DNA from 2 places in the Alkalihalophilus pseudofirmus genome. Region 1 is predicted to be linked to the other one. Evidence: predicted binding sites of a transcription regulator. Region 1 holds the regulator's gene; the other holds the start of a gene.
What was found. The regulator LexA, encoded in region 1, represses DNA repair genes until DNA is damaged. The targets are predictions, from matches to a motif close to CGAACATATGTTCG.

Region 1 (15,679 bases):
ATTCATTGTCGCGCGGAGGAGAAAAAGATTTCGGAAAGGAAGCCATCGATACTCTAGTAAAAGCGATGGAAGACCAACAGCATGAATTTGTGTTGATTTTAGCTGGGTATCAAAGAGAAATGGAGTATTTTCTTTCGTTAAATCCAGGACTCCCATCGCGGTTTCCAATTGCAATTGACTTCCCAAATTACACATCAGAAGAGCTGCTTGAGATGGCCGCAAGGATGGTGATTGAAAGAGAGTATGAGCTTACGGATGAGGCAAAGAGACACGTAAAAGAACATTTGAGGAAATTAAGGCTTGAACAAGAAAAGACATTTTCAAATGGTAGATATATTCGTAATATTATAGAGGAAGCTATTCGTATGCAGGCTGTTCGGTTATTGAAAGAGGGGCTGTATGATCGTGAATCCCTTGTGACTCTACAAAAAGAAGATTTTAATTTTGATGCTTCTCATGTTAAGCTTAAGTAATGAGCAGGGGCCGGGCGTGTGTGTGCCTGGCTTTTTTAGATAAGATTATGATGTTGAAGTGAGGATGTGCCAAATATGCAAGATATAAAGCAAAGGGATATAGAGCATGTAATACTTGTAGGGTGCCAAGTGAATCGAGAGGACGAAGAGTTTGAACAATCGATCGCAGAGCTTGAGAGCCTTGCTAAAACCGCCAAGGGAAAAGTCGTAGGAACGATCACACAAAAAAGAGAAAAGGTTGAGCCTTCTACGTATGTCGGAAAAGGGAAAGTGCAGGAGCTTGTTCACCTTATAGAAGAGACAGAAGCTGATCTTGTTATTTTCAATGATGAATTACAAGCAAGTCAAATGAGAAACCTTCATGCCGAGTGCGGTATAGCGGTTATCGATAGAACTCAGTTGATTCTTGATATATTTGCCTCGCGGGCAAAATCCAGAGAGGGTAAGCTGCAAGTGGAATTAGCCCAGCTTAAATATCTGCTTCCCAGGTTATCTGGACAAGGTCTAGCTCTATCAAGACAAGGAGGCGGAATCGGAACAAGAGGTCCGGGGGAAACGCAGCTTGAGACGGACCGGCGTCATATTAGAAGGAGAATGAATGAAATTGAGCGGCAGCTTGAAGCGGTCGTTAATCACAGGGGAAGATATCGTGAAAAACGTAAAAAGAATGCTGCTATACAACTTGCTTTAGTCGGGTATACAAATGCAGGGAAATCAACTCTTTTAAACAGGTTAACAAAAGCCGACACGCTTGAAGAAGATCAATTATTTGCCACGCTTGATCCGACGACAAGGCAGCTTCACCTTCCAAGTGGATTTTCAGTGTTAATGTCTGATACCGTTGGATTTATTCAGGATTTGCCAACGACCCTTGTTGCATCATTCCGCTCCACGTTAGAGGAGCTAAAAGAAGCTGATTTATTATTACATGTTGTTGATTGCTCTCATCCGGATTATGAACAGCATGAAAGAACGGTAATTAAATTAATAGAAGAATTAGAAGCGCACTCCATACCGCAGTTGCTCATCTATAATAAAGCCGATCAAAAAACGGATGTTTTTATTCCGACTCATACAAAAGACTCAATCATAATGAGTGCTTATAATGAGGAAGATCTGCTCGCTTTAAAGGTGAAAATTGAACAAGCATTAAAGGGAATGATGATGCCTTATCGATCAATCATTAAAGCAGATGAAGGTCATATTTTAGCTGCTGCTAGACAAGAAACAATGATTCATACCCAGCAATTTGATGAATCCAGGGAAGCTTATGTCATTGAAGGACATGCTTTAGAAAATACATCTATTTATAGTCAGCTCAAAGAACGTTTACTGAAGGAGTCATAAAATGTACGAAACATTTACACATCAAGAAAAACTTAAGCAACTCATGAAAAAAGCAGAGGAAAACATTGCCGGCCACCACCGTGAGATTGAAGAAACCGCTCTTTTCAATCAAGCAAAGGTAATGGCTTCCTTTAAGACGCATCAAGTATCTGATTTTCATTTTACACCCTCTACTGGCTATGGATATGACGATGCAGGAAGAGATACTTTAGAAAGTGTTTATGCTGATGTGTTCGGCGGTGAAGCCGCACTCGTTCGTCCGCAGATTATTTCAGGGACACACGCGATTGCTACGGCATTATTTGGAGTGCTTAGGCCTGGCGATGAACTTTTATACATCACAGGAAAGCCCTATGATACCCTTGAAGAGATCGTTGGAATCAGAGGTAATGGAAATGGATCGTTAAAGGAATTTGGAATAAGCTATAAAGCAGTTCCGTTAGTAGAAGATGGCTGGATTGATAAAAATGCAATCAGAGAGGCGATTCATACTAATACAAAAATGATAGGGATTCAACGTTCAAAAGGCTACGGGGATCGTCCTTCTTATTTCATTCACGAAATAAAAGAAATGATTGACTTTGTACGCTCAATTAAAGAGGACGTTATTGTTTTTGTTGATAATTGCTACGGCGAATTTGTTGAAACATTAGAACCGACTCAAGTGGGGGCTAATCTAATTGCCGGCTCCTTAATTAAAAATCCTGGCGGCGGCCTTGTTAAAACTGGCGGCTATATTGTCGGGGATAAGGAATTAATTGAACTTGCTTCCTATCGTCTTGCTGCACCTGGTATTGGGGCTGAAGGCGGTGCTAGCTTATACAGCCTGCTAGAAATGTACCAAGGATTTTTCTTAGCTCCCCATGTCGTATCTCAAGCCTTAAAGGGCGCTGTATTTACAGCAGCATGCTTAGAAGAAGCAGGAATGGAGACTTCTCCTCATTGGGATGAAAGACGTACAGATTTAATTCAATCTGTTCGCTTTAAAGATGCTGAAACAATGATTGCATTCTGCCAAGAGATCCAAGCCGCTTCTCCGATAAATGCGCATGTTAAACCGCAGCCAAGTTATATGCCGGGGTATGAAGATGATGTGATTATGGCGGCAGGCACATTTATTCAAGGAGCAAGCATCGAGTTAACTGCCGATGGCCCAATAAGACCTCCTTACCTTGCGTACGTGCAAGGCGGACTTACTTATGAACACGTAAAACTTGCCGTTTTACAAGCACTTGATCGAATAATATAAAAGAGGGCGTTCAATCTGTTCGGTTGAACGCTTTTTTTACTGAAGATATTTCTGAACTTTCTATTTAAAGAGAAAATATCGAAAAATTTTATGTAAGGGAAGCTGACATGAGTTTGACAAAGAAACTGACATTGTTTATACTAATCTATGAGAAGACAAGGAGGTGGCAAGATGAATGATGAAATTCGTCGCAGCATGCCTTTATTTCCGATAGGGATAGTAATGAAGCTGACAGAACTTACAGCTAGGCAGATTCGTTATTATGAGCAGCATGAATTAATAAAGCCTGCTAGAACCGATGGGAATCAACGATTATTCTCGTTTAATGATGTAGATCGATTATTAGAGATTAAAGCGTTGCTAGATCAAAAGGTTAACATTTCAGGAATTAAACAAATTATTCAAATGAAACAGCAAGTGCAAATGCGTACTGATCAAGAAGAAGCTTCTAAAAAGCCGCTTTCTGACCGAGAATTAAGAAACCATCTTAAAAAAGATTTAATGATGGCAGGAAGAAACGGCAGGGCATCAATTATTCAAGGTCAGTTATCTAGATTTTTCCATTAAAAAGGCTGTATGAATCGGTTTCGTATGAATGGAATCAGGGTATTCTAGTTTAGGGAACCGATTCTGCAAATACATTTTTAAAGAATTTGAAAGGGGAATACATAACAATGTCAAAGTACACACGCGAAGATATTATGCGAATTGCTGAGGAAGATAACGTAAGATTTATTCGTTTACAATTTACTGATCTATTAGGAACAATTAAAAACGTAGAAATCCCAGTTGATCAGCTTGAAAAAGCATTAGATAACAAAATGATGTTTGATGGTTCATCAATTGAAGGGTTTGTTCGTATTGAGGAATCAGATATGTATCTATATCCAGATCTTGATACATGGGTTGTCTTCCCTTGGACGCCGGAAAAAGGTAAAGTGGCACGTTTAATCTGTGATATTTATCAACCAGGTGAGCCAGGTGAAGAGCCGACACCATTTGAAGGTGATCCTCGTGGTATTTTAAAGCGCGTTTTAGCTGAAGCGAAGGATATGGGCTTTACTGCATTCAATATTGGTCCTGAGCCAGAGTTCTTCTTATTCAAGAATGATGCAAACGGTGAACCGACTCTAGAACTTAATGACAAAGGTGGGTACTTTGATTTATCACCAACTGATTTAGGTGAGAACTGCCGCCGTGACATCGTTTTAGAACTTGAAGATATGGGCTTTGACATTGAAGCTTCTCACCATGAGGTTGCTCCAGGCCAGCACGAAATTGATTTTAAATATGCTGATGCGGTTACAGCGTGTGACCATATTCAAACATTTAAATTAGTAGTTAAAACAATTGCACGTAAGCATGGTTTGCATGCGACGTTCATGCCTAAGCCGTTATTTGGTGTAAATGGTTCTGGTATGCACTGTAACATGTCATTATTTGACGAAACCGGCAACGTATTTTATGACGAGTCTACAGATTCGCAGCTTAGTGAAACAGCTATGCATTTCTTAGGCGGTACTCTAAAGCATGCTGAAGCTTTCACAGCTATTACGAACCCAATCGTGAATTCATACAAACGTTTAGTTCCAGGATATGAGGCTCCTGTATATGTGGCTTGGTCAATGAAAAACCGCAGCCCGCTAGTACGTATTCCTTCTTCTCGCGGTGTGAGTACTCGTATTGAAGTTCGTAGTCCAGACCCGGCTGCTAACCCTTACCTTGCAATGGCTGTTCTTCTTGCTGCAGGTCTTGATGGAATCAAGAAGAAAATGACGCCGCCACCAGCAACAGATCGTAACATCTACGTAATGAGTAAAGAAGAGCGTGTAGAAGAAGGTATCAATGACCTTCCAGCTACACTTAAAGATGCTCTTGATAAGCTTGTTAAAGACGAAGTTCTTGTAAAAGCTCTTGGTGAGCATGCAGTGGAGCACTTTGTTGAAGCAAAAGAAATCGAGTGGGACATGTTCCGCACACAAGTTCACCCTTGGGAGCGCGAGCAATATATGTCATCTTATTAATACAGTTAACCCCTTTAACTCAGTTAAAGGGGTTTTCTTTACTTCTTAATCCCTCTAAACTTTACCAACTTCTATATATCTACACAAGTCGTGTAGATCATCGTAACTGTCAGGCTTTGAATATATTCCTTCACAAAAAAACTGCATTTATAATGCTTTCTTGAGATCTGATTAGTTTTAATCCCATAAAATGTTTCGCATACGCTTTTATGAAATTAATGTAAAAAAATAAACAAAAACTAGAGTCTTGTCTATACGCTATCATACTACATGACATACATATAAGTATTCCAAGAAAAAAGGAGGGAAAGTTATGTGGTGGTGTCATAAGAAATGTGATCACGGTGGCTCTGACGTATGGGCAAATAACAAGAATGAAAATAAGGTAGAAAATGAGAATACTTTAAAAGATAAGAACTACAACTATAACGTTAACTATTCCTATGTAGAAGATAGTGGAAACTCTAATGTTAATGTATTTGTAGATACTGAGGCGTTTGCTAGAGCAAATGCACGCAGCGGCGATGGCGGCGGCCCAGTAGCAGGTGATCAAGATCGCAGGCGCCGGAGGGATCGCGATAGAGGTCCTGTAGCAGGCGACCGCAGAAGAAAACATTGCTGTAAATGCTGGAATTGGTTTTGGTAGGCAGCTAAGAAGTTAAGACCATAATTGAGGAGGAGAATAAAATGGGTCGTAAGAAAAGAGAAAGACGTCGTGATGTTGCTGGTGTTTGGTTAAATGCAGAAGTTGATAGTCATAATAAGAACCGCAACCGTGTAGATAATGAAAATACGTTAAAGGATAAGAACTACAACTTTAACTTTAATGAGTCTTATGTAGATGACAGCGGGAACTCAGAAGTAGACGTTTTCGTAGATGCAGAAGCTTATGCTCGTGCACGTGCACGTTCACGTAGATAATTCCGTTATTTAATGGGTATTAGCATAGCTAATGCCCATTTCAACATAAGAGAGGTGAATGACGATGCAACATCGTAATCGTAATCAAACAGAAACGAAAGCTTTCGTTCATGAAAGTGGAAATTCAGATGTTGATGTAACCGTAAATATTGACACTTCTGCTTTAGCGTATGCCTTTGCATGTTACTTATTTGCAGATGGACGGTTGGATCAGAATCAATATCGTACGATGGTAAGAGAGATGGACCGGCAGTTTAGACGAAGAGGGTATAAAACGAGCAAAGAAGATCACAATGCTCCGCTCATAAGGCCGTGGGCGTTTTAAACTCTTGTTCATATAGATGAAAAGTTTGAAAGCTTTCTAGCTTTTAAACTTTTCATCTTTTTTTTATAAATACAATCATAAAAAAAGCTTGTCCTCATAATATAGAGAACAAGCGTATTGAGGACAAGCTTTTATATGAATATTTAATGAAGGGTACGGAACACTCCGATGACTTTTCCGAGAACCGTTACATCTTTTAGTAAGATTGGTTCCATAGTAGAATTCTCCGGCTGCAATCGGATGTAATCTTTTTCACGGAAGAAGCGTTTCACTGTCGCTTCATTTTCTTCCGTCATTGCGACAATGATATCGCCGTTATTAGCAGTTTGTTGCTGACGGACAATGACCATATCGCCATCGTAAATACCGGCTTCAATCATACTATCTCCTTGGATAACAAGAACATAAACGGAATCATTTGTTACCAAGTGATCAGGAAGAGGCAAGTATTCCTCAACGTTCTCAATGGCGGTAATAGGCATACCGGCTGTGACTTTACCTACAATCGGAACGTAAGCCGTTTTCTTCTCATGCACAACTGGGTCTAGCTCATCCATTTCTAGTACTTCGATTGCTCTAGGCTTGGTAGGGTCTCGTCTGATTAAACCTTTTTTCTCAAGTCTAGATAAATGGCCGTGAACAGTTGAACTTGACGCTAGTCCCACCGCTTCTCCAATCTCACGTACAGAAGGGGGATAACCTTTTTTCTTCACTTCTATCTTAATGTAATCTAGGATTTCTTGTTGACGTTTTGATAGTTTTGACACGAATAACACCTCGCTTTTGTTTCCTTCTTGACTAAATTGTACCATGCGAACATACGTAATGCAAACATAAGTTCTAAAATTAGCTTGACACAAACGAGTGTTCTCATTTATAGTGAATGGGAACAAACATTCTTATGGGGTGATGAAAATGATCAGAAAATTTTCAGGACAAGAATTATTTATTATGATTACTGCGGTTTTCGCATTGATGTTTATGTATAGCTCGATTCTTTTCTCTGGCGGAAATATAGACCAAGATGATATGACAAATACGATTGCACAAGAGTATGATTTAGTTAATAATGAGCAAGAGCCGCTCTCAAACGGTGAAGTTATAAAAGCCGGCCAATTAGATGCTTTAGACAAAGATGAATCAACAAAGGAGATTGAAAATCTGTATGCCTATGCGTACGAACAAAAAGACAAGCAAAATGATAAATAATAACCAAGCTATTATTTATTGTAGAGTAAGCACAGAAAAAGAAACACAGCAAACATCCATCGAAAGACAGAAAAGTGAATTAGAAAAGATAGCTGAAGATTACGGGCTAGAAGTGGTGCACGTAATTGAAGAGAAAGCAAGCGGTTATGAAATCGATCGTGAAGGAATATTGAAATTACTAGACCTTATTAAGGAAGACAAAGCACAATCAGTTTTGGTCCAAGATGATACTCGGCTTGGGCGCGGACATGCGAAGATGGCTATCCTTCATCAGCTCCGAAAAGATGATATTACAATCTATACGATTCAGGATGAGGGAGAGCTGCGCCTATCGGAAGCAGATTCGATGGTTCTTGATATCGTCTCAATTGTTGAAGAGTATCAACGTAAATTACATAATTTGAAAATAAAGCGAGGGATGAGGGCAGCGGTGGAAAGGGGATATAGACCTCAAGATAATCTAAGCGGCGAAAGAATAGGCGGCAGGGATAAAAAGGAAGTACCCATTGAAGATATTGTCCGGCTTCGTGAGCGTAAATTAACTTTTCATGATATAGCTGCGACATTAAGAGGTTTCGGTTATGATGTTTCAAAAGCCACTGTCCATCGCCGGTATCGTGAATATGAAGAAGCGAAATCAAATCAAGATTTAAACAGCTAAATTAGCTCGTAAAGCTCAATACACCTCACTTGATAGTGTTTATAGATTCATGATACAGTAGGATTTGTTCATATTTAGATATGTACATTTTAAATGTGATCATATTTACGCGTGTTCATTTTAAAGGTGGTGAATCAAATGCTATCAAAAGATAAGATTGCTAGAATTAATGAGCTTTCTAAACGATCAAAATCAACAGGCTTAACGAAATCAGAGGAAAAAGAGCAGCAAGCTCTTAGAAAAGAATATATCCAAACGTTCCGTAAATCCTTCAAAAATCAGCTGCACTCCGTAAAAGTAGTAGATGAAGAGGGAAATGATGTGACACCTCAAGCATTGAAAGATAGTAAACAGAAGAAGAACGGCGGCTTCACCCATTAAAACTCTCTTTTTTATAAAGAGGGTTTTTCTTTTCTATAAAAACACCTCTTAAATATAGGATAAGACTTCTGTAGTTGAGAAATAGTAAGGAGAGTGTCAAAATGCAACAAACCGGTGAGAATTTGTCGAATCCGCTTGTTAAAACGGGCAAGAAAGTATATGATGAAACACGAATACAACGTTTTCAGTAACGGAAAGGATGAACGAAATCATGTCAACAAATGTTGAATTAAAAGCAATTAATACCATTCGTACATTATCAATTGATAGTATTGAAAAAGCGAACTCAGGCCATCCAGGTATGCCAATGGGTGCAGCTCCGATGGCATTTAGTCTATGGACAAAATATATGCAGCACAATCCTTCAAACCCCGATTGGGCAAACCGTGATCGTTTTGTATTATCTGCTGGTCATGGATCTATGCTGCTTTACAGCCTTCTTCACTTGACTGGATATGATGTTTCTCTAGAAGACTTACAATCATTTCGTCAATGGGGAAGTAAGACACCTGGTCACCCTGAATTTGGACATACTCCTGGAGTAGAAGCTACTACCGGCCCATTAGGACAAGGTGTGGCAATGGCAGTAGGTATGGCAATGGCAGAACGTCATTTAGCTAGTACATATAATCGTGATGGGTACAATATCGTTGATCATTACACATACAGCATTTGTGGAGATGGAGATTTAATGGAGGGTGTTTCTGCAGAAGCAGCATCACTAGCAGGACACTTAAAATTAGGCCGCCTTATTGTGATGTATGATTCAAATGATATTTCACTTGATGGTGAATTAAACCGTTCATTCTCAGAGAGCGTTGAAGATCGTTATAAAGCATACGGATGGCAAGTCATTCGTGTGGAAGACGGAAATAACATTGATGAGATTAACCGTGCGGTTAAAGCGGCTAAAGAAGATGATCGTCCAACGTTAATTGAAGTGAAGACAGTTATCGGCTACGGCTCTCCAAACAAATCTGGTAAATCAGCTTCTCACGGAGCTCCGCTTGGTGCTGATGAAGTGAAGCTTACACGTGAAGCATATAAATGGGAAGGCGATGGAGATTTTCACATTCCTGAAGACGTTAAAGAGTTTTATAATAATGTGAAAGAACAAGGTGCAAAAGCGGAAGAAAGCTGGAATGAGTTATTTGCAACATATAAAGAGGCTTATCCTGAGCTTGCTGCCCAATTTGAATCTGCTGTTAAAGGCGAACTTCCTGAGGGCTGGGATCAAGATGCTCCAGTATATGATGTCGGCTCAAGCGTAGCAACTCGTGCATCATCAGGTGAGGCATTAAATGCATTTGCTAAACATGTTCCTCAACTTATCGGAGGTTCAGCTGACTTAGCATCTTCAAACAAAACAATGATGAAAGATCTTGGTGACTTTACTCGTGAAGATTACAGCGGCCGCAATGTGTGGTTTGGTGTTCGTGAATTTGCGATGGGTGCAGCTGTAAATGGTATGGCTCTGCACGGGGGAGTGAAAGTATTCGGAGCAACATTCTTTGTGTTTTCTGACTACCTGCGTCCCGCTATCCGCCTATCTGCATTAATGAATCTTCCAGTCATTTATGTCTTTACACATGATAGTATTGCTGTAGGTGAAGATGGTCCGACACATGAGCCTGTTGAACAATTAGCAGCTCTTCGTGCAATGCCTGGTTTATCTGTTGTTCGTCCTGGTGACAGCAATGAAACGGTTGCAGCGTGGAAATTAGCGCTTGAATCAAAAGATACACCAACAGCATTAGTTCTTACTCGTCAAAACCTTCCTACTATTGAAGGAACAAAGGAAACGGCTTATGAAGGTGTGAAAAAAGGTGCTTATATTGTATCTCGTGCAAATGGAGATGCAGACTTACTTTTATTAGCCTCTGGTTCAGAGGTTCCACTAGCAGTAGAAGCGCAAGCAGTGCTTGAAAAAGAAGGCATTCATGCATCTGTTATCAGCATGCCAAGCTGGGATCGCTTTGAAGCACAGCCAAAAGAATACAAGGATGAAGTTATTTCTCCAAATGTAAAAGCTCGTTTAGGTATTGAAATGGGAGCATCTCTTGGCTGGCATAAATATGTTGGGGATCACGGCGATGTACTTGCAATTGATCAATTTGGAGCATCAGCACCAGGAGAGCGCATTATGCAGGAGTATGGCTTTACTGTAGATAATGTGGTTGCTAAAGCAAAAGTTTTATTAAATAAATAATGAATGATGAAGACCGCCTCTTGTTTAGGCGGTCTTTTTATTCGACAAAACTAGTGAAATTCCTCGCCAGTTTAAGACAATGATTTTAGGAAGCATCCCCTATACTTATCGTAAAGAAATGAATGAAAGGGGTGCAGCGAATGAGACATTATCAATTGTTTTTACTAGAAGAGGACGTTGCGCAGCACTATTTTGGACAAGAGTCAAAACTATTTCATTTATTTTTAGAAAGAACGATGGCTTCACCTGAACAAAAGCAAATTATTGATTTGCAGATAGAGTATATTTCAAAGCCGATGCCTGGTTTGTTGCTGCAGCAACAAATGATGGCTGCTTTTTCAAATTTATCCTCCTATAAAGTAAATAAACATATCCATGTGCTTGACCTTGCCCAACCTGAAAGCTGCGCTGAATTACTAATTTATAAGAAACACCTATCATTAACATCGACTGGTGAAATTGAAGCAGAAACGATGTTTTTTGAAGTGCTGAGAAAAATAGACCCTTGTTTTTTTGCCATCAATTTTGAAAATCATCGTTTTGGATGGCTTAATCCTATTAAGCAAGTTAAGTTTGTCTAAGCGGATAAATAGGAACAAATTTCATAAGGAGCTTTTAAAAACGGTCTCGTTACGATATAATAATGTAGGTTGATTCAGGCTAAGCTTGAACGGTTTATTTTGTTTGAAGGAGGACGTTGGACGTATGCCATGGATTCATATTTTAGGCTACACGATCGCAGTACTTGCGGGTGTTGCTATCGGTTTCTTTATCGCACGTAAGACGATGATGTCTTATTTAAAGAAGAACCCGCCAATTAATGAGCAAATGCTTCGAGTGATGATGATGCAAATGGGTCAAAATCCATCACAAAAGAAGATAAATCAGATGATGAAAGCAATGCAAAAGCAACAAACGAAATAATGTATCGGACAAGCACCTCATATTGGGGTGTTTTTCTACTGTAAAAAGATGTTATGCTATCATACATAAAAAGGAAATAAGATAGCGGCTCCAATACATGAGAAGGGTGGATGGAATATGTAATATTTATCATATACGTATCCATTTAATTTACGGAATATTAATTACTTTCGGTTTTTTGCGAGGGAGGAAATTGGTAAGATGTCTGTATTTAAAGACTTATGGTGGTTTTTCAAGCGTGAACGTGTTTCTTATGGGTTGGGTATATTAGTATTGGCTTTTGTTTCTATTTTCACCTTATTACCCCCGTATATAGTGGGTGTGATTGTGGATCATATCGCAGAGCAGACGTTGACGACAACAACCTTGCTTTCTTGGGTTGGAGTTTTACTAGGTGTAGGACTCATCGTCTATGTGCTTCGTTTTGTATGGAGGATTATGATATTTGGGGCTGCGATTCGTTTAGCCCGTCTTTTAAGAAATCAGTTATATGAACATTTTACAAATATGTCGAGTAAATTTTATCAAAAACAGCGGACTGGCGATTTAATGGCACATGCTACAAATGACATTAGAGCTGTTCAAGCGACGGCAGGGCAAGGTGTGCTTACTTTAGTGGATTCTCTGACAATGGGAGGCTTTGTTATTTTAACAATGGCCCTCACCATCAGCTGGGAGTTAACATTGATCAGTTTGATCCCGATGCCGTTCATGGCGCTTTTAACAAGTTATTATGGAACATTGCTTCATAAAAGATTTCATGTGGCTCAAGCAGCTTTTTCTGATTTGAATGACAATGTACAGGAAAGTATTACTGGGGTCAGAGTAGCAAAAGCTTTTGGTCAAGAGGAACGTGAAATAGAAGGGTTTCGTGCGCAATCGGAGCAAGTTGTCAAAAAAAATGTTTCGGTTGCCAAAGTAGATGCTTTATTTGATCCTACGATTTCATTGATTGTCGGGTTGTCTTATTTTCTTGCTGTTGTATTTGGCGCGCGTTATGTGATCGCTGATGAAATGACAATCGGCCAGTTAACGAGTTTTACCATCTATCTTGGTCTGTTGATTTGGCCAATGCTTGCCTTTGGATGGCTGTTTAACATTGTGGAACGTGGAAGAGCTTCATATGATCGTATTAAGCATTTGTTAAGCGAAAAGCAAGATATTACAGATGAGCTGGCGACAGTTGATACGGTCGCAAAAGGAGACATTGATGTTTCCTTGAACTCCTATGCATACCCAGGTACAGATAAAAATGCATTGACTGAACTGCATTTCACTTTAATAGAAGGTCAAACACTCGGGATTGTAGGAAAAACAGGCAGTGGTAAGTCTACATTGATAAAATTGCTGCAGCGAGAGTATGATGTCTCAGATGGATCGATAAGAATTAATGAACGTTCAATAAATGAATATTCCCTTGATGCATTAAAGAAAGCATTTGGACTCGTACCGCAAGAACATTTCCTTTTCTCAGCGACGATTGCTGATAATGTAGCATTTGCAAAGCCTGATGCTAGTTTCAAAGAGATTGTTCAAGCTTGTAAACTAGCAAACATTCACGAGGATATCACTCGATTTGATCAAGGGTACGATACTGTTGTTGGAGAGCGAGGAGTAACGCTCTCTGGAGGTCAAAAGCAGCGAATTTCGATAGCAAGAGCGCTTATCTCTGATCCTAATATTCTTATATTGGATGATTCTTTATCAGCTGTTGATGCAAAGACAGAAGAACAAATACTAAACTCACTTAGAGAAAACCGACGCGGAAAAACAACGATTATTACAGCACATCGCTTAAGTGCAATTAAACATGCAGATTTAATACTTGTTTTAGCAGATGGAAAAGTAATAGAGCGTGGTGTTCATGAAGAATTGATGAATGAAGGCGGATGGTATCGCAGCATGTATGAGCAGCAGCAGCTAGAGTCTGTAGTAAGAGGAGGTGGCGAGGAGTAATGGAACATAAAGACCGTGTATTAACAGAGAAAGAACAACGACAGGTCCTCTATCGTCTCTTAGGCTATGCAAAGCCGCATGCTAAAACGTTATCGATTGCATTTACATTGCTGCTCCTTGCTACAGCTGCGGAATTAATGGGTCCTATTTTAGTCAAAATTTTTATCGATGATTATCTCACACCACAAGTTTTTCCGACTAATGAACTTGTACTTTTAGCAGTTCTGTATCTAAGTTTGCATATCTCCTCAGTGTTTGTTAATTATTTTCAATCCTTTTTATTTCAAAAAGTATCTCTTAGAATTATTCAACAGCTGCGAGTCGATGTATTTAGTAATGTAGAGCGTTTAGGGCTGGCTTTCTTCGATAAAACGCCTGCAGGGGGGCTGATTTCTCGCATTACCAATGATACAGAATCAATCAAGGAGCTGTATGTAACGGTATTAGCAACTTTTGTCCAAAACATCATGTTTTTAATCGGTGTTTTTGTAGCGATGTTCTATTTAAATACTACACTTGCGCTTTACTGCTTATTTTTAATTCCTATCTTGCTTGGCTTAATGCAGCTCTATCGTAAATGGAGCTCAAAGTTTTATGCGGATATGAGTGAAAGGTTAAGCCAATTAAATGCGAAAATGAATGAATCAATACAAGGTATGGCGATTATTCAAATGTTCAGGCAGGAAAAACGGTTGCGAAAAGAGTTTTCGCGAGTCAATGATGAACATCTAGATGCTGGTATGAAGAGCATGAAATTAGATGGGCTGCTACTTCGGCCGATGGTGGATCTTATTTCTATTCTCGCATTAATCTTAGTGCTAAGCTATTTTGGTGTGACATCCTTTGTCAGCCCTGTTGAGATCGGGGTTATCTATGCATTTGTTAATTACTTAGATCGCTTTTTTGAACCAGTTAACCAAATGATGATGAGATTGTCCTTATTTCAGCAGGCAATTGTTTCAGCAGGACGAGTGTTTAAACTGATGGACCATCAAGATTATGCACCGAGCCAACAGGGGAGAGATCCTCACAGAATCGAACAAGGGGATATTACATTTCGTGACGTGACTTTTTCTTACGACGGGAAAACGGATGTGTTAAAGAATATCTCATTTACAGTTAAAAAAGGAGAAACGGTTGCGCTGGTCGGACATACCGGAAGCGGAAAAAGTTCTATTATTAATTTGCTCATGCGATTTTATCCATTATCTAAAGGTGATATTATCATCGATGGCAAATCATTATACAGTTATCCTAATGAGGAACTAAGAAGAGAGGTCGGACTCGTGCTGCAAGATCCATTTTTGTATACGGGGACGATCGCACATAATATTCGTCTGAACCGGGATGGCATTAGCGATGAACAAGTGCGTGCTTCAGCAGAATTTGTTCAGGCAGATGAATTTATACAACGTTTGCCAAATCAATATGACACAGTTTTAGCAGAACGTGGGTCAACGCTATCAAGTGGACAGCGTCAGCTTTTATCATTTGCAAGAACGATGGCCACAAATCCAAAAGTACTCATTTTAGATGAAGCAACGGCAAATGTAGATACAGAAACAGAGGAAGCGATCCAAATGGCACTTAGAAAAATGCAAGAGGGTAGAACGACGATTGCGATTGCCCATAGATTATCAACCATTAAAGATGCAGATCAAATTTTGGTCCTCCATCAAGGAGAGATTGTTGAGCGAGGTAATCACGAAGAGCTGTTAGAAAGAGGAGGTCTCTATCACAAAATGTACCTCCTGCAAAAAGGGTCTAATGAAAAAATTAAACTGAGTTAAAAATAACCGACTTGGCATCTGCTAAGTCGGTTCTATTTTGTTATTTTCTCTTTTAATAAGCGATCGTATTTATTTAACAACTGGTCTAGCTGCTGACTTACTTCAACGGCTTTTTTAGAATGAAGACCGTTGCTTGTACCAACTTTAATTAATTCATTCCGTTTTTTTTCGATCGATTCTTCAATGGATTCTTCGGTTACTCTCTCATTT
Region 2 (15,679 bases), 2.0 Mb from region 1:
GCCAAGTGAACAGCAGCTAGCGATGCTGAATGCCTTTCAAACATTGGATGTGAATCTAGCCTTAGCTTATACAGAAGAGTTAATTGTGGGCTATGCGCTGATTTTATCGCCTGAGCCATATGAACGTTGGGTGAAAATGAAAGAGATACGTGTATTAGGTGTGGTTGAGGTGGCGCCTCCGTATAGAAACCAGCAGGCGGCAAGTTCATTATTAACAGCCTTACTCGATCAAGGCGACTATGAGAAGAATATCCTTATATCACTAGAATACCGGTGGCACTGGGATTTGGATTCTCTTAATGGTGATAGTGCTCTATACAAAAAGCTTCTCCAAAAGCTGCTGATGAAAGGAGGTTTTGAAGAGGTGTTGACCAATGAACCTGACATTATGAATTATCATGATAACTTCATGATGGTCCGATTTGGAAGAGATGTATCCAGTGAAATTGTTAAGCGCTTTCTTGAGTTAAGCGGAAATCCAATATCAAATATTGTCAGATAATTTCACCAAATAAGGTTGCATTCACCTTCTTTTAAAGTTAGAATTGTTTAAATATTTGAAAAGGAGGGGTTCGATGCAACCGGTTGGAAAGATCGAAAAAATTGGTTTGTGGATGAGTAAGTATTTTGCTCTTATTATTATTTTATGTAGTTTTATTGCGTTTTCTGCACCGCAGTTATTTACTTGGATCGCCCCTCATATCACGCTTCTCTTAGGTGTGATTATGTTTGGAATGGGTCTTACGATGAGAGCTGTCGACTTTAGTGTTGTCGCTAAGAAGCCGGTACCTGTAGTGATTGGTGTGATTGCTCAATTTTTGATTATGCCATTAGTTGCTTATGCGATTGCTGTATTACTGCAGCTTCCGCCTGAACTTGCAGTAGGATTAATTCTTGTCGGCGCCTGTCCTGGCGGTACCGCCTCTAATGTTATGGTGTACCTAGCTAAAGGGGACCTGCCAGTTTCTGTTGCTATGACGTCTATTTCAACGCTGCTAGCGCCGTTATTAACACCGGCTATTTTATTGCTGTTAGCAGGACAATGGCTTCCTGTAAATGCTGGTGCAATGTTTCAATCTATTATTCAGGTGATCATTATCCCTATTGCTCTTGGCTTGCTTGCAAGACGCTTCTTCCCGAAAGCTGTGGAGAGCAGTGTGAAGACGTTGCCGATTATTTCCATTGCAGCAATCTTAGCAATCGTACTCGCGGTTGTCGGGGTAAACCAAGCGAATATTGCTCAAACAGGTTTACTCGTCTTTTTAGCTGTAATGCTTCATAATAGCTTCGGATTATTCCTTGGATATGTAACAGCTAAATTATGCGGACTCGATGAAGCCAAACGCAGAGCGATCTCCATTGAAGTCGGGATGCAAAACTCTGGGCTCGGGGCATCGCTTGCGGCAGCTCATTTCTCGCCGCTCGCGGCTCTGCCAAGCGCTATTTTCTCTGTTTGGCATAATGTATCTGGACCAGCGCTAGTCTCAATCTGGTCTAGAAAGAAAAATGGAAGTGAGCAAGAAGCAGAAGCGAAACAAGCAGGGTAGTCAATCTCTATAAAATGAAAAAGCTTTCTCCCTTGACTTAGAAAGTATGGGAGGGAGCTTTTTGTTTATTTGGGAGACTGAGTGTTTGGTTTAGGTTCCTATTGCCGGGCGACAAGGGGCTTGGATTTTGATATAATGACGTTCAGAATCACAAGATAAGCATAGCGAACCCTGCTGCATAGAAGAGGGTAGATTATAGGAGTTGAAGATTCATGCTTGAATTTAAGGAATGGAAGCATGTGTTTAAATTAGATCCAAATAAAGAAATAAATGATGAAGAATTAGAAGCCATTTGTGAATCAGGTACAGATGGCTTAATTATTGGCGGGACTGATGGGGTGACATTGGATAACACGTTGCAGCTGTTAGCTCGTGTACGACGTTACTCTGTGTCGGCTGCTCTTGAAATCTCAAATCTTGAAGCAATCACACCTGGATTTGACTATTATTTTATCCCGTCTGTGATGAACAGCCAGAACGTTGACTGGATACAAGGACTGCATCATCAAGCGATCAAAGAGTACGGAGCAATCATGAACTGGGACGAGATTGTGATGGAAGGGTATTGCATTTTAAATCCCGAGGCCAAAGCTGCTAAAGTGACAGAAGCAAATACGGACATTGATGTAGAAGACGTGTTGGCTTATGCAAGAATGGCTGAGAACCTCTACCGTTTTCCCATCTTCTATATTGAATACAGCGGGACATACGGAGATCCTTCTTTGGTGCACCAGGTGAAAAACGTATTAAATGAAACGAAGCTCGTCTACGGCGGTGGCATTAACTCACTAAAAGAGGCACAAGAGATGGCTGAAGCAGCGGATATGATTGTTGTAGGAAATATCATTTATGAAGATTTAAAGGCTGCATTAGAAACAGTTAAAGCAACGAAATCTTAATAGAATGTACATTAAAAGCAGAAGTCGGCTGGACATTCGATTGCATCAACTGGTAAGGCATTGTAGACTATAAACTAAGAACATTTGTTTGGTGGTGGAAGTATGCAAGAAAAGATCATAGAAAAAATGCTCTCAGGCTTAAATCCTGAGCAGAGACAAGCAACAACTCATACGGAAGGTCCGTTATTACTAATGGCTGGCGCGGGAAGTGGAAAGACACGGGTTCTTACCCATCGCATCGCTTATTTGCTGCGTGAAAAAGCAATTGCGCCGTGGAACGTACTAGCGATTACATTTACAAATAAAGCTGCACGAGAAATGAAAGATCGTGTGGCAAAACTTGTTGGACCGGTAGCTGAAGATATTTGGATTTCTACCTTTCACTCGATGTGTGTCCGTATTTTGCGTCGTGATATTGACCGCATCGGCTACAACCGTAATTTCACAATTCTAGATTCCTCAGATCAATTATCTGTTATAAAGCAAATTCTAAAAAACAAGAACATTGATCCTAAGAAATTTGATCCAAGAAGCATCCTTGGAACAATGAGCGGCTGGAAAAATGAATTAAAGAAGCCTGATGACTGCATGAGTCAAGCAACGGGACCATATGATCAAACGGCAGCTGAAGTATATGTGGAGTACCAAAAACAATTAAAGAAAAATCACGCCTTAGATTTTGATGATCTTATCATGAAGACGATCGAGCTGTTCAAGCTTGTACCAGAGGTTTTAGAATTCTATCAACGCAAGTTTCAGTACATCTTGGTAGATGAGTATCAAGATACGAATAAAGCACAGTATATGCTTGTCCGAATGCTTAGTGATAAATATGAAAATATCTGCGTTGTCGGGGATTCCGATCAGTCGATCTATCGCTGGAGGGGGGCGGATATTGCTAATATCTTATCCTTTGAAGAAGATTACCCGGATGCGACCGTAATTTTACTAGAGCAGAATTACCGCTCAACCAAAATGATTTTAAATGCAGCAAATAAAGTAATTGAGAACAACTTTAACCGTAAACCGAAAAATCTATGGACAGAAAATGACGACGGCCCGAAGATTGGTTACTACGGGGCAGATACGGAGCAATCGGAAGCACAGTTTGTAGTCGAGAAGATCCGTGAAGCAACGAGAAGCGGGGAGCACACTAACTCAGATATTGCGATTCTCTACCGAACTAATGCTCAGTCACGTGTAATTGAGGAATATTTTGTGAAGTCTAATATTGAGTACAACATCGTCGGCGGCACTAAGTTCTATGATCGTAAAGAAATTAAAGATGTTCTTGCGTATCTGCGTCTTATTGCCAACCCTGACGATGATATCAGCTTGCAGCGGATTATTAACGTTCCAAAACGAGGCATAGGTGCGACAACTGTTGATAAAATTGGAGCGTATGCTGTTGAACAAGGCCTTTCTCTATTTGCTGCCTTGCAGGAAATTGAGCAGGTAGGCCTGACAGCACGTACGGTCGGCAAATTAAAAGACTTTAGAGATCAACTTTCTCACTGGATTCAAATGCAGGAGTATTTATCTGTGACTGAGTTAGTCGAGGAACTGCTAGAGAAGACAGGCTACCGTGATATGCTCCGCAACGAACAATCGATCGAGGCACAGAGCCGTCTTGAGAATATTGATGAGTTTATAACGGTTACGAATGAATTTGAAAAATCAAATGATGATAAATCATTAGTAGCATTCTTAACAGATCTTGCGCTTGTCGCAGATATTGACAAGCTTGACGATGAAAATGAAGGAAAACCTAAGGATGCGATCACGCTTATGACTCTGCATTCTGCAAAGGGGCTGGAGTTCCCGCTAGTATTCTTGATTGGTATGGAAGAAGGGATCTTCCCGCATAGCCGCTCGCTTTTTGAGGCAGAAGAAATGGAAGAAGAGCGCCGCCTTGCCTATGTAGGGATTACGAGAGCTGAAAAGCAGCTTTATATAACGAATGCAAGGATGCGGACCTTATATGGTAAGACAAATACAAACCCGCCGTCTCGTTTTATTTCAGAGATTCCAGAAGAGTGTCTTGAACAAGTGAACGAGGATAAACCAACACCGGCTTGGATGAAAGCGTCACGCGGTACAGCCTCTGCTCCAGCAGCAAAACCTAAAGTGCGTGCATCTGTATCGACTTCAACGGGCGGTGATCAATTTGCTTGGGCTGTTGGAGATAAAGCAGAGCACAAAAAATGGGGAGTAGGGACCGTTGTCAGCATCAAAGGTGAAGGCGAAGCTGTTGAGCTTGATATTGCTTTCCCTCAGCCTACTGGTGTGAAGCGTTTATTTGCTAAGTTTGCCCCAATTACTAAGCAATAGGGAAGGAAGAAGAGTATGGACCGACAAGAGGCAGAAAAGCGTGTGCAAACGCTGCGAGAGAAATTAGAAGAGTATGGCTATCACTATTATGTTCTTGACCAGCCGCTTGTAACGGATGCCGAATATGATCAGCTAATGCAAGAGTTGATTGCTCTAGAAGGAGAGCATCCAGAATTAGTGAGTGAGGATTCTCCGTCCGTGCGTATAGGCGGGGAACCTCTTCCTTTCTTTGAAAAAGTAGAACATCAAATTCCGATGCTCAGTCTTGGAAATGCCTTCAATGATCAAGACCTGCGTGACTTTGACCGCCGTGTGCGCGAGCGTGTAGGCGATAATGTAACGTATAGCTGCGAACTAAAAATTGATGGACTGGCTGTCTCACTCACGTATGAGAATGGGAAGTTCGTCCGCGGAGCAACTCGCGGAGACGGAACAATCGGTGAAGATATTACGAATAATTTAAAAACGATTCCTGCGATTCCGTTAAAGCTGAAGCAAGAAGCAAGTCTTGAAGTGCGCGGAGAGGCGTACATGCCGAAGAAATCGTTTGAAGCATTAAATGAAGCGAAAAGCGAGGCGGGGGAAGAGAAATTTGCTAACCCTCGTAACGCAGCGGCCGGATCTTTGCGCCAATTAGATCCTAAAATTGCGGCGAAAAGGAACTTGTCGATCTTTATTTATGCGATCGGTAACGCAGAAGGCCAAGACCTTGCTTCTCATCACGAAGGCCTCGCTTACCTAAAAGAGCTTGGATTTAAAGTCAATAATGAAAGCAAGCACTGTCCGACAATTGAAGAAGTCATTGAGTATACAAATGAGTGGTTAGATAAACGTGCAGATCTCCCTTATGAAATTGACGGGATTGTCATCAAGGTTGATTCCATCGAACAACAAAAAGAGCTTGGATTTACAGCGAAAAGCCCTAGATGGGCAACTGCGTTTAAATTTCCAGCAGAAGAAGTCGTAACAATTCTTCGTGATATCGAGCTTAGTGTAGGCAGAACAGGGGTTGTGACACCGACGGCTATTCTTGATCCGGTTGTTGTAGCTGGTACAACAGTTAAGCGCGCATCCTTACATAATGAGGACTTGATCCGTGAGAAGGATGTGAAGCTTGGAGATACAGTGATCGTGAAAAAAGCAGGCGACATTATTCCTGAAGTAGTGAATGTGCTGACGGACCGCCGTGACGGCAGAGAGAGGGACTTCAGCATGCCTACTCATTGCCCGGAATGTGAAAGCGAGCTAGTTCGTTTAGAAGGGGAAGTGGCACTTCGCTGCATTAATCCTGAATGTCCGGCACAAATTCGTGAAGGCTTAATTCATTTTGTTTCAAGACAAGCGATGAATATTGATGGATTGGGAGAAAAGGTCATTGCTCAATTATTTGATCATAAATTAATTCACACCGTCGCAGATCTCTATCAATTAGATCGTTCTGAGCTGTTAAAGCTTGAACGTATGGGGGAGAAGTCTGTTGATAATTTACTGAAGGCGATCGAAGCTTCAAAAGAGAACTCGCTTGAAAAGCTGTTGTTTGGCCTGGGGGTTCGTTTTGTCGGCTCAAAGGCAGCAAAGACGCTTGCGATGGAATTTGAATCAATTGAAGCGATTATCGAAGCAGATGAAGCGGCCCTGGTCGCTGTAAACGAAATCGGCGAGAAAATGGCGGCATCCATTGTGCGCTTTTTTGAAACAGATGAAGTAAAAGAGTTAATCAAACGTTTGCAATCATATGGGGTAAATACGAGTTATAAGGGACCTAAGCCAGTTAGTGGTACGGAGGCTGCTGAAAGCCCGTTTGCCAATAAAACAGTTGTATTAACAGGGAAGCTTTATGAGATGACACGTGATGAAGCGAAAGAAAAAATTGAAACACTTGGTGGAAAAGTCACTGGCAGTGTTAGTAAGAAGACTGATATAGTGATTGCAGGCGAAGATGCCGGCTCAAAGAAAAAGAAAGCCGAAGAGCTAGGAATTGAGATTTGGGATGAGGCTGCATTGTTAAAAGGGCTTACGTAGTCTTTTTTAGTGCAGGTGTAGAGGAGGAAAGTTACAATGGTAAGACGTTTGGGGCTGGTCTCCTTAACGGGACTATTGTTTTTAACGGGGTGTTTCCCGATGTTTCAGCAAGAACCCGATGAAGTCGTTGTAGAAGAATCGCAGCAAGAAGAACAGGTGGTAGATATTGTTCCACGTGTGTCAACACCTGAGAATTACTACCAAAGTGTGCTTTATGATGGATCATATTTACACGGCCAGTCTAGAGGTTTTGGTAATGCGGTCGTTTACAACCGCTTAGACCTTGATAACTTAGAAATGGGGCTTACGCAAATTGCGAAAGAGCAGTTTGATCCAGAAAACTATTTCTTTCGTGAAGGACAGTTTATTAATAGAAATGAGATTAACAGCTGGTTAATGCGTTATGACCAAGTAGAAAATCAACAAGGGTTAAACCCAGAGCTTGGCGAAGGGGAGACCTTACGTGAACAAGAGGAGAATCAGCCTCGTTATTTATCACATATTTTAGAGCATAATTATTTAGTTAGAAGTGAACAGGGGAATTATGAACTTGGCGGTATCGTTATTGGCCTATCTATGAATAGTGTTTATAACTTCAGGGTAGAAGATGAGCAAGGGCGCTACTATTTCTATGAAACACCAATCAGCCAGGAGAAAATGGAAGAAGAGGGGCAGCGTATCGCTGACTTAATCGTGCAAAGGCTGCGTGATCCTAACCGCGAAGATGGCGTGTTTGACAGGGTACCGATTACAGTAGCGTTATTCCGCGAGCAGCCTCGTCAATCCACCATTCCAGGAAACTATTTTATGCAGGCAACGGCACAGCCAGGGGAAGGCCTTGAGCGGTGGCAGCGCATGAATGAACGGTATTATTTGTTCCCATCAAGTGCTGCTAATGAAGATGTAAGCAATGATGCAGCTTCTTTCGGTCAAATTAAAGATGATATACAAAGCTTCTTTGATACGTATGTCGGGGTAGTTGGCCGCGGCTACTACGTGGATAATCAATTGCAGGAATTAACGATTGAGGTGCCGCTGCGTTTTCAAGGGAAGGCTGAGATTGTAGCATTAACTCAATATGCGGCAGATGTGATCAACCAGCGTATTAACAATCAAAATGTAAAAGTGAATTTATATGTGACCTCAGTTGGCGGACAGCAAGAAAGTATGGTTGTCCGAAATCCGGGTGAGGAACCATTTATTCATGTATTTGAGTAAATCGTGTATAAATGAATCATTCGAAGACTCCTTATGTAAGGGGTCTTTTTTTACTATAAAGACACTCTATATCTATTTATTACCATATAGATAACACATTGAATTCGCTTTCTCGGATAAAGTGTGTCAAAAACCTGTGAACAATGAAAAAAAGTATTTATTATTGTCTAAGATCATGATATATTTATGACGTTTGGTGATGGTTGTTCACAGAGATAAGAAGTCTGATGTCTTACCAACGCCAAGCCTGCAAGATAGCGCTTACAAAATAGATGGACAAGCAGGGTGAAAGCGGGTATGATCGTTCTTAGGTCATGGCTAAATAATCCTGTTAATATGCCATACTAATTTGTGTGCTCTCATGCAAACATTTATAAGGGGGAAATAAAATGAAAAAGTGGTTACGTACATTATCACTGTCTGTTGCTGCCGCTGTTGCTCTTGCTGCTTGTGGATCAGGTGATACTGCAGAAGAAACACCTGCTGATGGTGGGGATGACTCATCTGAAGAAGCAGTTGAAGCTGGAGATTTTAAAGTAGCAATGGTTACAGATGTTGGGGGAATTGATGATAAATCATTTAACCAATCAGCTTGGGAAGGTTTATCTGCATTTGGTGAAGAAGTTGGACTTGAAGAAGGAACTGGCTACCGTTACCTTCAATCACAAACAATGGATGATTTCGAGCCAAACTTACGTAACTTAGTTCGTGAAGATGCTGACCTTGTATGGGGTATTGGTTTCTTAATGGAAGATGCGATTCGTACAATTGCTGAGCAAGTTGAAGATGCGCAGCTTGCTATTGTAGATACAGTGGTTCTTGATGCTGAAGAAAAGACGTATGACAACATTGCTAACGTAACATTTAAAGAGCATGAAGGTTCTTTCCTTGTTGGTGTTATTGCTGGTCTTCAAACAGAAGGCGATAAAGTAGGTTTCATCGGCGGAGTTGAAAGTGGTCTAATCAAGAAGTTCGAAAATGGATTCAAAGCTGGTGTTAAAGCAGTAAATCCAGATGCTGAAATCCTAGTTCAATATGCAGAGAGCTTTAACGATGCATCTCGTGGTTCTCAAATCGCAAACACAATGTACAGCCAAGGCGCTGACATCATCTATCACGCTGCAGGCGGAACTGGTAACGGATTATTCACAGAAGCAATCAACCGTGCACGTAACGGAGAAAATGTTTGGGCAATCGGTGTTGACCGTGACCAACACGAAGAAGGCGAATACGGCGATGGTCAATCTGTCACTCTTACTTCAATGGTTAAACGTGTAGATACTGCTGTTGCAATCGTTTCTGAGCAAACAATGAATGGAGACTTCCCTGGCGGCGAAATTCTAGAGTATGGTCTTGAAGAAGATGCTGTAGGTATTGCTCCTTCTACAGATAACGTTTCTGAAGAAGCTTTATCTGCTGTTGAAGATTACAAAGGACAAATTCAATCAGGTGATATCAGCGTACCTCAAACAGATGATGAGTACGAAGAGTACCTAAACGGCTTAGAATAAGCAACGATATAGTTATACAGAAGCAAAGGCTAGTATTACACTAGCCTTTGTTTTACCTTAAAGAGTCAGATGGTATGAAATGACAATCTCTTAGTACGAAGGGACAATGACGGATTGCTGTTTGCCCAATCCATCATTGCCTCTTTTTTGGCTAAACGATCAAACATGCAATCAGCGATTAACATACCTTCTCTTAAATATGTAAGGAGTGAATCCAATGAGTTATGTTATTGAGATGAATAACATCCGTAAAGAGTTTCCTGGCATTGTAGCCAATGATAATATTACACTCCAGCTTAAAAAGGGTGAGATTCATGCCTTACTTGGTGAAAATGGAGCTGGAAAATCAACACTGATGAACGTGCTGTTCGGCTTATATCAACCTGAGCGCGGGGAAATTCGCGTACATGGTGAAAAAGTTGAAATTACAGACCCTAACATTGCCAATCGTCTTGGAATTGGAATGGTGCATCAGCACTTTATGTTAGTAGATAAATTTACAGTTACTGAAAATATTGTGATGGGAAATGAACCGACTAAATTTGGAGTCGTTAATATTAAAAAGGCTGCAAAAGAAGTTAAAGCGATCTCAGAGCGTTATGGTCTTTCGGTCGATCCTCATGCGAAGATTGAAGACATTTCAGTCGGAATGCAGCAGCGTGTAGAAATTTTGAAAACGCTGTACCGCGGCGCTGATATCCTTATCTTTGATGAGCCGACAGCTGTCTTGACCCCTCAAGAAATTCAAGAGCTGATTGGAATTATGAAGACCCTTGTAGCAGAAGGGAAGTCAATTATTTTAATTACTCATAAGCTTAAAGAAATTATGGCTGTATGTGATCGTTGTACGGTTATCCGCCGTGGTAAGGGGATTGGAACAGTTGAAGTAAGTGAAACAGATCAGGATAAGCTTGCTGCTATGATGGTAGGACGCGAAGTTAATTTTAAAGTGGATAAAACACCAGCAGCTCCTAAAGAAACAGTGCTTTCTGTAACAGACTTAACTGTTAAAGATTCACGCGGTGTGGATGCTGTAAAATCCCTTAACCTTGAAATTAAAGCTGGAGAGATTGTCGGTCTTGCCGGGGTAGATGGAAACGGGCAATCTGAATTTATTGAAGCCATTGCGGGCTTGCGTAAAGCCGATAAGGGCTCAATCAAATTGAACAACAAAGAGTTAGTTGGCCTAAAACCACGTAAGGTAACAGAGTCTGGAATCGGGCATATTCCTGAAGATCGCCATAAGCACGGGTTAGTCCTTGATTTTGCGATTGGTGAAAATATTGTTTTGCAAACATATTACCAAAAGCCTTACTCAAAAAATACCGTATTAAATTATCCAGAAATTTATAAGAAGGCGAAAGAATTAATTGAAGACTTTGATGTTAGAACGCCTTCAGAATACACACCGGCACGTGCGCTTTCGGGCGGTAATCAGCAAAAAGCAATTATTGCTCGTGAAGTAGACCGTTCGCCTGACTTCTTAATTGCGGCACAGCCGACACGTGGTCTTGATGTAGGGGCAATTGAATCTATTCATAAGCGGCTGATCTCAGAACGTGATAAGGGACGTGGAGTCTTATTAATGTCACTTGAGTTAGATGAAGTCCTAAATGTGAGTGACCGGATTGCGGTTATGTATGAAGGACAGATCGTCGCGATTGTTGATGCAGATAAAACAAATGAGAAAGAGCTCGGGCTGCTTATGGCAGGCGGGAAGAAAGAGAAAGCGGGTGAAGCACAGTGATGGCGAAGTTGCTTCCTAAAGGAAGGTTATTGTCATGGTCTGTCCCTTTGATTGCCGTTTTTCTAGGTATTTTTATTGGGGCAATCATTATGTTAGTAAGTGGTTACAATCCTATTACGGGCTACTCAGCGCTAATTAGAGGGATCTTCAGCGATACGTATTATCTTGGTGAAACGATTCGTATGATGACACCGCTCATTCTTGCAGGTTTAGCGGTAGCATTTGCCTTTAGAACTGGATTATTAAATATCGGGGTTGAAGGACAGCTGATTGTCGGATGGCTGGCGTCGGTTTATGTGGGGATTGCTTTTGATCTTCCGGCAGTGCTTCACCTGCCAATGGCGATTTTAGCTGGTGCCCTTGCTGGTGCACTTTGGGGCTTTATTCCAGGTTTGCTTAAAGCTAAATTTCAAGTGCATGAAGTTATTGTTACAATCATGATGAACTACATTGCGCTTTATACAGCGAATGCTATTATTCGTTCTTATTTACTTGTACCGGGTGAGAGAACTGAATCGATTAATCAGTCTGCTTCTCTTTCCTCTCCATTTTTACAATCACTAACAGACTTCTCACGTTTGCACTGGGGATTTGTTGTTGCGATCTTAGCGTGTGTAATCATGTGGTTTATTTTATGGAGAACTACAAAAGGATACGAACTGCGTGCGGTTGGACTTAACCAACATGCCTCCCAATATGCGGGAATGAATGTTCAACGCAATATTATTTTATCGATGTTAATCAGCGGCGGGTTCGCTGGTGTGGCTGGAGCTATGGAAGGACTTGGAACATACGGCTACATGAGTATCTTATCCGGCTTCTCAGGCTTAGGGTTTGACGGAATCGCTGTTGCCCTTCTTGGTGCAAATACAGCAATTGGTGTAGTACTTGCTTCTTTCTTGTTCGGTGGATTAAAAATTGGTGCCCTAAACATGCAATCACAGGCTGGTGTACCAACAGAGTTAGTTGAAATTGTTATTGCCTTAATTATTTTCTTTGTGGCATCAAGTTACATCATTCGCTGGGTCATGAACCGTGTGAAGAAGGAGGACATCTAATGGATATCATGCAAATTCTTGGGCTTGTTATACCAGCTGCCATTTTTGCAGCGGCCCCGCTTATTTTAACTGCATTAGGTGGACTATTCAGTGAACGTGCGGGTGTTGTAAACATCGGTCTTGAAGGACTGATGGTGATGGGGGCTTTCACAGCCATTATTACGACGTTAACGTTAGAAGGGATGGGAATGGGCGGCCCAGTCGTTATTCTCCTTGCTTTAGTTATTTCAATTTTAATTGGGTCACTTTTCTCTTTATTTCATGCAGTTGCATCCATTACATTCCGTGCGGACCAGATTGTCAGCGGGGTTGCACTGAACTTCCTTGCTGTAGGGTTAACGGTATTTATTGTTCGACTTCTTTATAACAAAGGACAAACGGATTATATTTCTAACCGTATTTACAGAATGGATGTCCCGCTTTTAAGTGATATTCCGTTTATTGGACCACTATTCTTCTCAAGTGCATATATGACTTCGTATGTCGCGATTCTTTTAGCGGTCATTGTGTATTTCGTTATTTTCTACACACCATTCGGTCTTCGCTTACGTTCTGTAGGGGAGCACCCGATGGCAGCTGACACGATGGGGATTAATGTCAATCGTATGCGTTATATCGGTGTTATGCTAAGTGGTGCGTTTGCAGGACTTGGCGGGGCAGTATTTGCTTTAACGGTTACAGGTAACTTCTCAGCAACGACCATCGTTGGACAAGGATTTATGGCGCTGGCAGCCCTGATCTTTGGTAAGTGGAATCCGCTTGGAGCACTTGGAGCGGCGTTATTCTTTGGTCTTGCTCAAGCTTTAAGTATAACTGGTCAGCAAATTCCTTTACTATCAGATGTTCCGCCAGTATTCTTATTGATTGCACCTTACGTGTTAACGATCTTAGCTCTTGCTGGATTTGTTGGACGTGCTGAAGGGCCAAAAGCGATTGGTAAACCGTATATTAAAGGATCGAGATAAGTGATTTGGGCCTGCCTTTTAAAAGGTAGGTCTTTTTTATATTATGTAAAGGTTTCAGGACATGAAAAACCTGCGGAATAAAGCCGGATAAAAGAGGAAAAATAAGATACAGCCTCGAATAATAATTGACAGCTTCTGTAGGATAATGGGAAATACTATAAGTCCTTTATCCTAATAAAGAAATTAATGATCATTTATTTTCATGAATATATATGTCTATATAGTGGATAAAACGGTTACATGAACAGTAATGTTGTATATTTATACATTTGGAGATTTTAAAAATAAAGAACTGAATGTTCTGAATAGGATAGTGTGTTATGATTGCTTTCGGAAATGCTGTTATGACCTTCGCGGGTTGTCAGCAGACGGGGCATGAACAAAATAATAAATGCATATTCATTGTATAAATGCTATTTATTAGAATGGAGGTGATTGGATGGATTACGGATTAACAACAGCTACTTGGTTGCTTTTGTATATCCCCATGCCATTATTAATTTTGTTTTCATTGGTTTCGTTACTGAATAGAAGGAGAGGATAACGTTGGAATTAGCTACGATTATTACATTTATCGTGTATTTAGTTGGTATGCTCGTTATTGGTTTAATAGCATACAAAATGACAAGTAATTTATCAGATTATGTTTTAGGTGGTCGTCGATTAGGCGGAAGTGTTGCTGCACTTAGTGCGGGGGCATCTGATATGAGTAGTTGGCTATTACTAGGTCTACCGGGCGCTATGTATGTTGGTGGTATGAGTGAAATATGGCTCGCGGTTGGTTTAGCAGTTGGTGCATATTTAAATTGGCAGTTTATGGCGGCACGTCTTCGTAAGTACACAAAGGTTGCGAATGATTCCATTACTCTACCAGATTTCTTAGAGCATCGTTTTAAAGATAGCTCTAAGTCGCTTCGTATTATTTCAGCACTCGTTATTTTAGTATTCTTCGCTTTCTACACGTCTTCAGGACTTGTAGGAGGGGCATTGTTATTTGAATCATCATTTGGAATGACGTATACTCAAGCACTTTGGATTGGTGCCATTGTTATTATTTCTTACACATTCCTTGGTGGTTTCTTAGCAGTCAGCTGGACAGACTTTTTCCAAGGGATCTTAATGTTCTTAGCATTAGTCATTGTTCCGATTGTCGCTATTTCTGAGATGGGCGGCTGGAATGAAACAGTTAATGCGGTAGGTGCCATTGATCCATCTTATCTTGATGCCTTTACAGGAGTTGGAATCATCTCGATTCTATCACTTCTTGCTTGGGGACTTGGTTACTTTGGCCAGCCCCATATTGTAACTCGCTTTATGGCGGTTAAATCCGTTGATGAAATTCCTAAAGCTCGTTTTGTAGGGATGACATGGATGGTCCTTGCACTATTCGGTGCAATCTTCACTGGTTTTATCGGTATTGCATACTTCTCTGTAAATGGTCCTGCTGGTGCAGCGATCGGAGAAGGAGCTCATGAGACGGTGTTTATCTTATTTACGCAAATTCTATTTAATCCATGGGTATCAGGTTTCTTATTAGCAGCGATTCTATCTGCAATCATGTCAACGATTGACTCACAGCTGCTTGTATCATCAAGTGCGCTTGCTGAGGATGTGTATAAAGGCTTCCTGCGTAAAGATGCATCTCAAACGGAGTTAGTTTGGGTCGGCCGTATCGGGGTCGTTGTGATTGCTTTAATCGCGATTGCATTAGCTTATAATCCTGAAAGCTCTGTTCTTGAACTGGTAGGATATGCGTGGGCTGGTTTCGGTGCTGCATTCGGTCCGGTTCTGCTTCTTGCATTGTTCTGGAAACGTATGACGCGTAACGGGGCACTTGCCGGTATGATTGTCGGTGGTGTGACTGTTATCGTTTGGGCAGAACTTGATCGCTGGTTTGGCTTAAGTGCTGATCAGTTCCCAATCCTAGGTCTATATGAAATCATCCCAGGTTTCATTTTTGCGTGGATTGCAGCAATGGTCTTCAGTATCCTTGATAAAGAACCATCTGAAGAGATTCAAGCTGAATTTGATCAAGTAAATGAAGAATTAAAATAATAGAATGACGAGAGGGCTGATCCGATGCAGATCAGCCCTTTTTTTTATTATCTAAATATAGTATATGAAGCTCCTTTAAAGTAATAAAGAGGCATTGATACTATTGGGCTTTGTTGCCTATAGGTATGTAATTTGGTATCATTATGAATATTGTCTACATGCACGAAAACTTAGTGGAGGTGATTGAGATGTCACGAATCTCAACGGATGAAGTAAAGCACGTTGCTAACCTAGCAAGGCTCGCTATTACTGAAGAAGAAGCGGAAATGTTTCAAGGACAGCTTGATGCTATTATCACATTTGCAGAACAGCTGAATGAACTCGAT

Region 2: pcrA (DNA helicase PcrA) is a predicted target of LexA. The motif match lies at 2,524-2,537, and genes of this name have one in related genera.

What each region holds. Positions count from the first base shown of each region.
Region 1 covers NZ_CP117835.1:2,481,512-2,497,190, reverse strand. Annotated here, with positions in the region: gene spoVK (stage V sporulation protein K) at 1-473, shown strand, start outside; gene hflX (GTPase HflX) at 549-1,820, shown strand; gene PQ478_RS13405 (methionine gamma-lyase family protein) at 1,822-3,069, shown strand; gene PQ478_RS13400 (MerR family transcriptional regulator) at 3,241-3,636, shown strand; gene glnA (type I glutamate--ammonia ligase) at 3,744-5,093, shown strand; gene PQ478_RS13390 (hypothetical protein) at 5,407-5,739, shown strand; gene PQ478_RS13385 (hypothetical protein) at 5,781-6,014, shown strand; gene PQ478_RS13380 (hypothetical protein) at 6,079-6,339, shown strand; gene lexA (transcriptional repressor LexA) at 6,483-7,106, opposite strand; gene PQ478_RS13370 (hypothetical protein) at 7,255-7,548, shown strand; gene PQ478_RS13365 (YneB family resolvase-like protein) at 7,511-8,209, shown strand; gene PQ478_RS13360 (DUF896 domain-containing protein) at 8,348-8,590, shown strand; gene tkt (transketolase) at 8,802-10,799, shown strand; gene sirA (sporulation inhibitor of replication protein SirA) at 10,940-11,380, shown strand; gene PQ478_RS13345 (YneF family protein) at 11,505-11,723, shown strand; gene PQ478_RS13340 (ABC transporter transmembrane domain-containing protein) at 11,925-13,679, shown strand; gene PQ478_RS13335 (ABC transporter ATP-binding protein) at 13,679-15,469, shown strand; gene PQ478_RS13330 (aspartyl-phosphate phosphatase Spo0E family protein) at 15,502-15,679, opposite strand, start outside.
Region 2 covers NZ_CP117835.1:398,389-414,067, forward strand. Annotated here, with positions in the region: gene PQ478_RS02120 (hypothetical protein) at 1-502, shown strand, start outside; gene PQ478_RS02125 (bile acid:sodium symporter family protein) at 576-1,547, shown strand; gene pcrB (heptaprenylglyceryl phosphate synthase) at 1,760-2,446, shown strand; gene pcrA (DNA helicase PcrA) at 2,549-4,777, shown strand; gene ligA (NAD-dependent DNA ligase LigA) at 4,793-6,799, shown strand; gene PQ478_RS02145 (CamS family sex pheromone protein) at 6,836-8,017, shown strand; gene PQ478_RS02150 (BMP family lipoprotein) at 8,407-9,528, shown strand; gene PQ478_RS02155 (ABC transporter ATP-binding protein) at 9,746-11,275, shown strand; gene PQ478_RS02160 (ABC transporter permease) at 11,275-12,333, shown strand; gene PQ478_RS02165 (ABC transporter permease) at 12,333-13,298, shown strand; gene putP (sodium/proline symporter PutP) at 13,845-15,353, shown strand; gene gatC (Asp-tRNA(Asn)/Glu-tRNA(Gln) amidotransferase subunit GatC) at 15,542-15,679, shown strand, end outside.